DNA from 3 places in the Sporosarcina saromensis genome. Region 1 is predicted to be linked to each of the others. Evidence: riboswitches for the same ligand, from Rfam matches in the RefSeq annotation. Region 1 holds a riboswitch; each other region holds the start of a gene.
The links. Region 1 has a riboswitch for cobalamin ahead of ACVHUV_RS00950 (ABC transporter substrate-binding protein). Riboswitches for the same ligand answer to the same signal wherever they lie in the genome.
Positions count from the first base shown of each region.

Region 2: linked by a shared signal. The riboswitch ahead of metE (5-methyltetrahydropteroyltriglutamate--homocysteine S-methyltransferase) and the one ahead of ACVHUV_RS00950 (ABC transporter substrate-binding protein) in region 1 are both predicted to bind cobalamin.
Region 3: linked by a shared signal. The riboswitch ahead of ACVHUV_RS01610 (ribonucleoside-diphosphate reductase subunit alpha) and the one ahead of ACVHUV_RS00950 (ABC transporter substrate-binding protein) in region 1 are both predicted to bind cobalamin.

Region 1 covers NZ_CM142738.1:229,012-232,294, forward strand. Annotated here, with positions in the region: gene ACVHUV_RS00945 (FecCD family ABC transporter permease) at 1-223, opposite strand, end outside; gene ACVHUV_RS00950 (ABC transporter substrate-binding protein) at 216-1,196, opposite strand; cobalamin riboswitch at 1,326-1,509, opposite strand; gene ACVHUV_RS00955 (IS4 family transposase) at 1,754-2,998, shown strand; gene argS (arginine--tRNA ligase) at 3,198-3,283, opposite strand, start outside.
Region 2 covers NZ_CM142738.1:2,003,090-2,006,372, forward strand. Annotated here, with positions in the region: gene metE (5-methyltetrahydropteroyltriglutamate--homocysteine S-methyltransferase) at 1-1,762, opposite strand, end outside; cobalamin riboswitch at 1,924-2,057, opposite strand; gene ACVHUV_RS10000 (SIMPL domain-containing protein) at 2,253-2,891, shown strand; gene ACVHUV_RS10005 (GNAT family N-acetyltransferase) at 3,012-3,283, shown strand, end outside.
Region 3 covers NZ_CM142738.1:360,703-363,985, forward strand. Annotated here, with positions in the region: gene ACVHUV_RS01610 (ribonucleoside-diphosphate reductase subunit alpha) at 1-1,497, opposite strand, end outside; cobalamin riboswitch at 1,708-1,887, opposite strand; gene ACVHUV_RS01615 (hypothetical protein) at 2,577-2,717, opposite strand; gene ACVHUV_RS01620 (hypothetical protein) at 2,863-3,283, shown strand, end outside.

The sequences.
Region 1 (3,283 bases):
AACCTTGGAATGCGGCTCCTGCAATGGCGAGCGAGGCGCCGACTAGTCCAGCTAAGATAACACGTGGCATGCGAATTTTATATAAAATGTTCGTTGCCGTCGTATCGGATGCGTCCCAAAATGTGTTGATTGGAATATGTACCGTTCCGATTGAAACACCGAGCCAGACCGCCACGAGTAATGTGGCGGTGGACACGATGTAGGCAGTGGTTGCTTTATTCACCAAAAGCCTCTGGGTATACTGCTTTCGCTACTTCTTCAAGACCGAGTGCAAGACGTGGACCAGTACGACTCGTCAAGTTTTCATCGACTTGAATGACTTGGTCTTCTTTTACGGCTGTAATGTCACCGAAGCCATCGCGGTTTTTCACGCTTTCGATAATGTCCGGCACATAGCTATACATGACGATAATAACGTCAGGATTTTGGTTGACGATTTCTTCAGGACTGATCATCACCCAACCTTCTTCAGTGACAACGTTTTCCGCACCGATCATGTCCAAGATTTCTTGCATGAACGTGTTTTTACCCGGTGCATAGATGGAAGGTGCATCGGATGTTTCGATAAATACACGCTTTTTGTTTTCAACTTTTTCTGTTTTCTCGATCACTTCAGCGACTTTCGCTTTCATGTCTTCGATAATTGTTGTTGCTTCTGCTGTTTTTCCAGTCGCTTGACCGATTTGTTCGATCGTTGTGTATGTTTCTTCAAAGTTCGTTGCGTTTTTCACGACAAACACTTGAACGCCCGCATCGCGGATTTGTTGTAAGCCTTCTTCACCAGTGCTCAGACCGGATTCGTGTGCGAAGACAACATCCGGTTGCATCGCTACGATTTTTTCGACGTTAAACTCCATGCCGCCGATTTTTTCTTTTTCCAATGCTTCTTCAGGGTAATTATCATAATCGTTGACGCCAATGATTTCTTCGTTCAAACCAAGGGCAAAAAGGATTTCTGTGTTACTTGGCATCATGGACACGATTGTTTTTGGTGCTTCTTCAAACGTGATTTCATTGCCGACAGCATCTGTCAAGGTGACAGGGAATGCTACTTCTTCAGACGCTTCTTGTCCGTCTGCTTGCCCGTTTTCAGTTACAGGCGTTTCCTCTTTTTTCGGCTCGTCCGCTGTACCGCATGCCGCAAGCATGAATGTCGCGAGCACGGCCATGAGTAGTAATTGCAAAAACTTCTTCATTGCTCGTTCCTCCTGTTTTGTCCAAATAAAAATCCCCCGTTTGTCAACGGAGGAATGTGCTCAGTAAAAATCCGGTACGACGTTTCTAACTTGCTTGTACCGATTTTCACCAAACCTATCCTCGTAGGGTACGGGTGATTCATGAAGGCAGGTCTCCTGGCTCGTGCGTAACGCTCGCTGCGCCTTCCCGGAACGATTCCAGTGGCACTTGCAGTTTGCTTGCACATACAGTGGCGGGACCGCGTCGGCATTGAACCGACTTCCCTTTTAACCCCGGCGTTGGAAGCGGGGCACCTTCATGTTTGGGTATGTAATTTTCAATTCTGATTCATTATACTATACATTTCGACAATGTCGAGAGTCCTATTTTTTTGGTGCCTGTCCCCGAAACAATTGTGAATTGTTTCGGGGACCACTAGCGTTGCACCACAGTAAAAAAATAGATGATTTAAATAAAAAATAGAATAAAAGACTTGAAGAACGACAAAAAAACTCCTAATGTAGGTAAGGAAGCGACGACTAAATCAGTTCCCTTACACTACAAAAAGGAGTAAGCCATGAAAAGTGTAAACCCTAATTTAGTCTTTCGTCAACTCTTATCCAATTTACCAGATAGTATTTTAGCTTGTCCTTTAATGAATGGTACGAATAAAATTACTGACTTCTCAATCGTAAAACTCTTTATTATGGCGAATGTTGCACAATGGCATAGTCATCGGGACATTGAAGCAGGAATCCAGTCAGACGAGGCATTTAAGAAAGAGCTTGGAATTGATTTTATCAGCTATTCTACAATTAGCCGTCGTCTGAATGGATTAGATACTGAACACTTAGTTGATCTCTTTAACCGTATTGCACGAAGGTATTGGCAAGTAAAAGGAGTAGCTAAAGGAATAAATTCTAATGTTGGAGTACTAAAAATCATAGATGCAACGTATGGGAAATTACCAAAAAATGCGTTAAACTGGACTGCAGTTTCTAAGGACTCTTGCGGCATTAAATTGCATATACGGGTCGCTTTAGCCTCTGCAAATAGCGTCTATCCAGAGAAAATGATTCCTTCTACTGGGAATATAGCGGACTCCGACGCTGTCAATCATATCATTGATGCTGATGGCGCATTATATGTCATGGATCGTGGCTACGCCCACAAGACAAAGATGGGCGGCTGGATGGAAAGAGGCGTTCAATTTCTCGTGCGTACGCGCAAGAATTTTAGAATGGAAACGCTAGAATCAGAAACGCCAACGCATGATAAGGTCCTTCGCAATGAGTTGGTTTCGATACTCACGCGCGAAGAACCACTGCGCTATATTGAGTTTGTAGATGACAAAGGAACTCACTTTCATCTAATAACCAATCGATTGGAACTGACTGAAGAAGAGATCATGGAAACGTATAAAAACCGTTGGTATATTGAGCTTTTCTTTAAGTGGTTAAAGCAGCATGTCAAGATTGATCATTTGTTTAGCACTTCTCCAGTTGGCATATGGAACCAGATGTACATTGCGCTCATAACAGTGGCATTGGCAGAAATCCTGCGACTCATTCATATGCCTAATCGAACACTTTGGACACTCTTTAGAAACGTCAGGTTGTATGTGTTTAAAACGATTAGAAAACTGTTAAACTACGTCAACCGAAAGCTTAGAAAGAGTAAAGGAAGGCAAAAAGTGTCCAAGGAAGAAGAGAAACCAATAAATTATGGTGAAGACTCTGCCATTGTCGACCCGATAAATAAACAACATTTCATCAAAAAAGAGAAGAAGTTAAAAGCAACAAAGAAAAACAAAGCTAAATAAATTAAATTACAAAAAAAGGGAACTGATTTAACTGTAGACCCCTGTTCCCTTTTTTAAATTTTACCGGAGTACCATAATGTAAAAATATAGATTTTAATGTATTTAGTGTAAACTATGCAACGCTAGTGTTCGGGGACAGGCACCAACACGATTCAAAATATTCGCCCTTCCGTCGTGAAGACGGAAGGGCGAAATGGGGTTACATTTTTTCAGGTGCTGCGACGCCAATGAGTTTGAGGGCGTTGGCGATTGTTGTGCGTGTTGCTGTGATGAGTGCTAGGCGTG
Region 2 (3,283 bases), 1.8 Mb from region 1:
TTCGTAGGGCAAGAGCGATTTGGTACGTCACATCTTTAAGGGAAAGATCGTCACGTACAAATGACCAGTTCAACATTGTAACAGGGCCTGTCAGCATCCCTTTCATCGGCTTGTCCGTAAGAGATTGCGCATAGACCGATTCTTTGACAGTCATTGGTTCGACAAATGCAATATCTCCATAAATGATTGGCGGTTTTACACAACGGGATCCATAGGAAACGACCCAAGCTTTTTCTGTAAATACATAGCCGTCCAACTTTTCGCCGAAGTACTCGACCATATCTGTCCGTTCAAATTCACCGTGTACAAATACGTCTAGGCCAATCTTTTCTTGGATGTCGACCCATTGTTTAATTTCATCGAATACGAAATCACCATACTGTTGCTCCGTAATTTCACCTTTGCGCCATTTCGTACGCGTTGCACGCACTTCAGGTGTTTGAGGAAAACTTCCAATAGTAGTTGTCGGCAATAAAGGTAAGTTAAATGCTTCTTCTTGTTTTACACGACGCTCTGCAAATGGTGTAGGGCGTTTACTTGGTACGTTGCCGATATTGTTGACGGCTTGCAAAACATCTTGGCGATTGCGAGCGGGTAATTGAGCAAGCTGTTCACATGCGTCAACACTTTCACGAAGTTCATGAACAATAGCGTCGGCTCCTTCGCGAACAGCTTTTACAAGAGTTGATACTTCAACAATTTTTTCATCTGCGAAAGCAAGTGCCGTTTTAATGGTCGAGTCCAATTTTTGCTCGGATGCAATTGTCACAGGAACGTGTTGCAAGCTACAAGAAGGTTGAATCCATACATTTTCAACTGACACATGTTGCTGAAGTGTATCTAATAACGCCAATTTGTTTTGCAAGTTTGCGCGCCAAATGTTTCGACCGTCAATCACACCTGCTCCAAATACTTTATCAGCAGGGAAGCCATGCGCCTCTAGACTCTTTTGATTGTTTTTCATTCCGTGTACAAAATCCAAGCCAATCCCATCAACCGGAAGGGCAATTGTCTCTTCGTACCATTCAACTGAATCGAAGTACGTTTGAATGAATAACTTACTATGCGTGACCGCTTTTCGAAGTTGTGAATAGATTTCATGAACGGTTTTCATTTCATCCTGTGTAATAGTAGTGGAAAGGATCGGCTCATCCAATTGGATCCACTCGACTCCTTCCGCTTGCAATTCTACAAGTACTTTTTCGTAGAGTGGTAGTAATTGAAGTAAGAAAGCTGGAATATCTTTTGTCTCATAACCTTTAGAAAGCTTTAGGAATGTATACGGTCCAATGAGTACCGGCTTTCCTTCAATGCCAAGCTCTTGTTTTGCTTCACGGTAGTCGATGAGGGGCTTGTTTTCGGTTACAGCTAGTTTGCGACCTTCATATTCAGGGACAATATAGTGATAGTTTGTATCAAACCATTTTGTCATTTCGCACGCAACTGTAGACGCGTTGCCACGTGCCATTGAGAAATATGTAGATAAAGGAACTTGCCCGCCATTCCAGCCGTAGCGTTCAGGAATCATCCCGAACATAACTGCTGTATCCAACACACGATCATAGAGCGTGAAGTCGCCAACGGGGATGAGGTCAATGCCGCTCTCTTTTTGTTTTTGTAAACGGGAAAGACGAATGTCTTTTGTTACCTGCAACAATTGCTCTTCACTTGTTTTGCCTGCCCAGAATGATTCTAACGCTCTCTTCCACTCACGGTTTTCACCGATATACGGATAGCCGATTGTACTACTAATTACTGTCATCTGTCTCGTCTCCTTCAATTTTGGAATTTTGTGCATAAAAAAATACATTTCTACGGAATGTTAGAAATGTACGTGTAGCCCGATTTCCGGGTAAATGCATGCTGAAAAAGCACGCAATTCATTTGCGTATCGTCTAACACCTCCCCATTCACCGTAGGTTAGCAGCGTTGTTCAAATAGGCTGGTATCTGGCTTCGGCAATATGCCGTTACAGTGGCGGGACCGCGCCGGATTGAGCACCGGCTTCCCATTTAAGATCTGACCAAAATCAGACCACCTATTTCCATAGCTATTAGATTAGTAGTGATGCCTAAAGTTAGCATAGTAAAAAATATCTGTCAACTAAAGATTCGGATTTAGGAGAATTGCTAGAGGACTGTTAGGTAGAGATTGTTAGGTTGTAAACGCTTACTAGAATGCGAAATATCTTTTACTAGCACCTACTCATTTGGCATAGAGTAAAGAAACTGAATGAAGAAGGGAGAAGTTCGTTGTATCATCAGAACGTTTTTCGCCAACCGGTAAGGAAGATAACAGTCGTCGGTAATGGGCAAGTTGCTGTTGAACCAGACGTAGCAACTATTCAATTTGAAGTGCGTACTGTAGACGAGCAAGTCCGTGTAGCACAAGAAGAAAATGCCGCAATCATGAATCAAGTGATCCAATCGTTCGTACAACTAGGCATTCCTCGAGCGAATATACAAACCGTTTCATATACGATCTATCCAAAATATGATTACGTCGACGGGGAACAAGTATTTAGAGGATATGAAGTAAACAACGCCATTTCTGTGAAATTAACGAATATTGATCAAGTTGGCATTGTCATCGATACAGCGGTTGCGAACGGTGCAAATCGTGTTTCAAGCATCCAATTCAGCGTCGAAGATCCATCAATGTATGAACAAGAAGCCATTGTAGCTGCTTTGCAAGATGCACAGACGAAAGCCCAAACTATCGCAAATTCTATGCAACTGGCCGTTCCTCCTCAGCCAATAAGAATTGTAGAGGAAGTGAATCGTGTAAGTCCTACTCCGTATTATTCTGTCGCCGCAGAAAAATCAACAACACCCATTGAGAAAGGACAGTTAGTCATTACAGCGACGATGCGCGTTGACTATTCGTTTTAATTAATGCCGAATTCGTCAGGAGGGATTCGGCTTACTTTTACTGTTTTACTAGAATAAGCAGGCTTTTTGACAGACTTTGTAGAATGTAGAGATAGGTGAGAAAATTGAGGGGGGAAGTCTATGAATTATGTCGTTCAACAGATTGAGAACTTGCGCACGATTGATATTTCAAGGCTTGTGAAAGAAAGCGAAGATGAAGGATATCGTTTTGTTACTCGTTTAGTGAACGATTATGAAGACAGTTCAAATACATTCGACGAACGAGGGGAAGGGCTGTTTTGTGTTCAAAACAATACAGGTGAAGTCGTCGCTATCGGAGGCATCAATCAATCTCCTTTTTCAGAAAATCACGAGGTAGCTCGATTACGGAGATTTTATGTGTTACAAGCATA
Region 3 (3,283 bases), 130 kb from region 1:
ATCAATGACATTATCAAGCATGCGCACTTGAATCGTAATCAATCTTTCCAAAACGTCAGCCGGTACAGCACGACCAAGGTTAACTGAAGACAAGTTACAAACGACGAAATCGCCTGGTTTTGAACGTGTGACGACAATATCATCTTCGAGCGTTACGGACTCAAATTGCGTCGCACTCATATTTTGCATGATTTCTGAACAAAGGTTACTCGAGTACACCATACCTTCGTGTTTGTTCGGGTTCGCCCGGTTTACTTCATCACGATAAAACATGAATGGCGTCCCTGTTTCCAGTTGGCTACGCATGATGCGCTTCATAATTTCAATCGCAGGAACTGTCTCTTTCGTCAATGAAGGATGGTTGACACATTCCTCATATTTTTCGCGGAAACTGCCTTGCCCTTTTGACTCGTCATAGAAATCTTCGAGCGAATACCCCATCACTGTACGGACTTCGTGCGGGTCGAATAAATGCCACTCGGCACGCGCTTCCACTTGTTCCATGAAAATATCCGGCATACAAACGCCTGTAAAAATATCATGCGCGCGCAGACGGTCATCCCCGTTGTTCAGTTTCAGGTCAAGGAATGTGAAAATGTCTTTGTGCCACACGTCAAGATACACTGCGATCGCACCTTGGCGTTGGCCAAGCTGATCGACACTAACTGCAGTATTGTTCAGTTGTTTAATCCATGGAAGCACACCACTGGATGCTCCTTTGAACCCACGGATAGAGGACCCACGTGAACGGACTTTCCCCATATATACACCAATTCCACCGCCATATTTCGACAAATTGGCAATGTCCGTGTTGCTGTCATAAATACCTTGTAAGGAATCATCAACCGTGTCGATGAAACAGCTTGATAGCTGACCATGTGGCTTCCCTGCATTCGACAAAGTAGGTGTTGCAACGGTCATGTACAAATTGCTCATCGCCCAGTACGCTTCAGCAATTTTCCCTAGACGATTGTCCGTTTCGTTTTGCATTAGCGTCATGGCAATGATCATCCAACGTTCTTGTGGCAACTCGACCGGTTGTTTATCAAAATTCACTGCCGCATAGCGATCCATCAGTGTCTTTAGCCCGATATATGTAAATAGCTTGTCCCGCTCCGGTTCAAGGAAACGACCGAGCTCATTCAACTCATCATGTGAATATTTTTCTGTCAGTACAGGTGTGTACAAACCTTGTTGCACCAGTTTTTCGACATTTTTCGCGAAATCTGTATACACTTCGACACCACGCGCTTGTGTTTGGCGTGCATACACATCATCTAAATAAATGCGTGCCGCGACGAATGTCCAATAAGAAGACGCCTCATCAATATTGCTCAAGCACTCCAGAATCATCGCTTTCGCCCATTCCGAACGGCTCGCTTCCGGATGACGCTCGTTCCAACGTTCGCTCGCTAGCAGTAATGGTTGTAATTTCTCCGTTCCGAATTCGGCTTGCAGCTTGTCCAGCAGATCAGCTCCGCTTGTCTGTTCACGCATGATTGTCAAAATAATCCCGCTCCTTCTATACTAGTTACCGGCGTTGCCGGGAATTAAAGAATTTAAGTGTTAATTAAAAATAAAAAAAGCCATGAGTCAACCTTCCCAAGGAGTCATCGCTTTGTTGTAAGTTGTAGAAACAAATCGGAACAATGCTTACATATAAGCATTACACGGATTCACTTCCACTTCTCAACCCCCGAAGAAAGTGTCGCTCGACGATGAATGGCAGGTCTACTGGCTGACGTTTCATCCTTCCGTCTCCCCTTCCCGCAACGTGCTTGTCACAGTGGTCATGAGGCGGTCGTCTACGTTCACAGTTGCGGGGACAGCTCCGACTAGCGGATTCCCTATTAAACCGAACTTGGTACCATTTCATCGCAAATACTATATATAGTGTTCTTTTCTCTTTAACTACCCTAACATGTTGTGTTCTAATCGTAAATAGCTAAAAAGTTATAATTGAATTTCAAACTTTCAAAAGGGCAGTAGGATTTTAGGGAAGATGATTAATAGAAACAGAAATTGTAAATGAGGAATAGTCGTAACGAATCGATTCATAAGGGGAACGTATATTTTTTGTTGAATTTTGTAGAAGTTACTTTTGAAGCAAAGAACATGTATGAAAATAATAAGGTGGATTTGACCTATTTTTTTGGTGGAGATTTGGGAGTTTTATTATGGGTAAATGGTCGGCTCGGAAATTGTCGAGCGGCGAGGGGATTAAAGGAGATTGTGCTTAATAATAGGGAGTTTTCCCGTTCTCACCGGTTCATGAGCAGTTACCACCGATTCGGACGGGTTTACCACCGATTCTAAGCACTTTACCACCGATTCGCCTGTTTTCAGTAGAATTCCAACTTCAACCTCTGCCCAGAAACAACCTTTTTCCCGTTATCACCGGTTCAAACGGGTTTATCACCGATTCGGAGCGTGTTATCACCGATTCTAACGGCGTTATCACCGATTCTCGAGCTGTTATCACCGATTCCAACCACTTTACCACCGATTCGCCTGTTTTCAGCTGTAATTCAACTTCAACCCCTGCCCAGAAACAACTTTTTCCCGTTATCACCGGTTCAATAGGATTTATCACCGCTCATCGGCACTTTATCACCGCTTGTAGACCGTTTATCAACGCTTATCAGCACTTTATCACCGCTTAACCTCTCTTTATCACCACTCGCCCAGTTTTTAGGCGACGATTTTATCCCAAACAAACAACCGCTCCTAAAACAGAGCGTTCGCAAATTGGAAACTCATTATCTATCAAATATATTTTTTGATTTATCATAATTTTATTGATAATAAACTCTTACTTATGTTACCATATTACTATTAATTACAAAAAAGGAGATTTTTAAAATGAGCTATAAGGTTTTTTTGTTAATGGTATCCTTATTCCTCCTTCTTTTCGGATGCTCACCCAATGACGAAGGCGAAGCAAAATTGCCTGGAGATACAGAGCAGACACTCAGTGAAACGTTAGAAAGACCTGAGATTTTTGTCGGTATTAAAGATCCAGAGGAAGAGGGTGGGGCCACTTATGCAATACGTGATAAATCTTGTTGGGAAGAAGAAGGAAAGGAATGCAATAACCTCCAACCTCATGATCCAGAAGAGTTAGTGAAAGGCTATCCTGCGATGATTGTTCAGCAAGAGGATGAACTTGTAATCATGAAGCTAAACTCGAGTTTTAACACCCCCGATGCAACATGGTATATAGATGAACCGGAGATTATCCAACATTTTAAAGGCGAAGAAACAACAGTTGAAACCATAGATG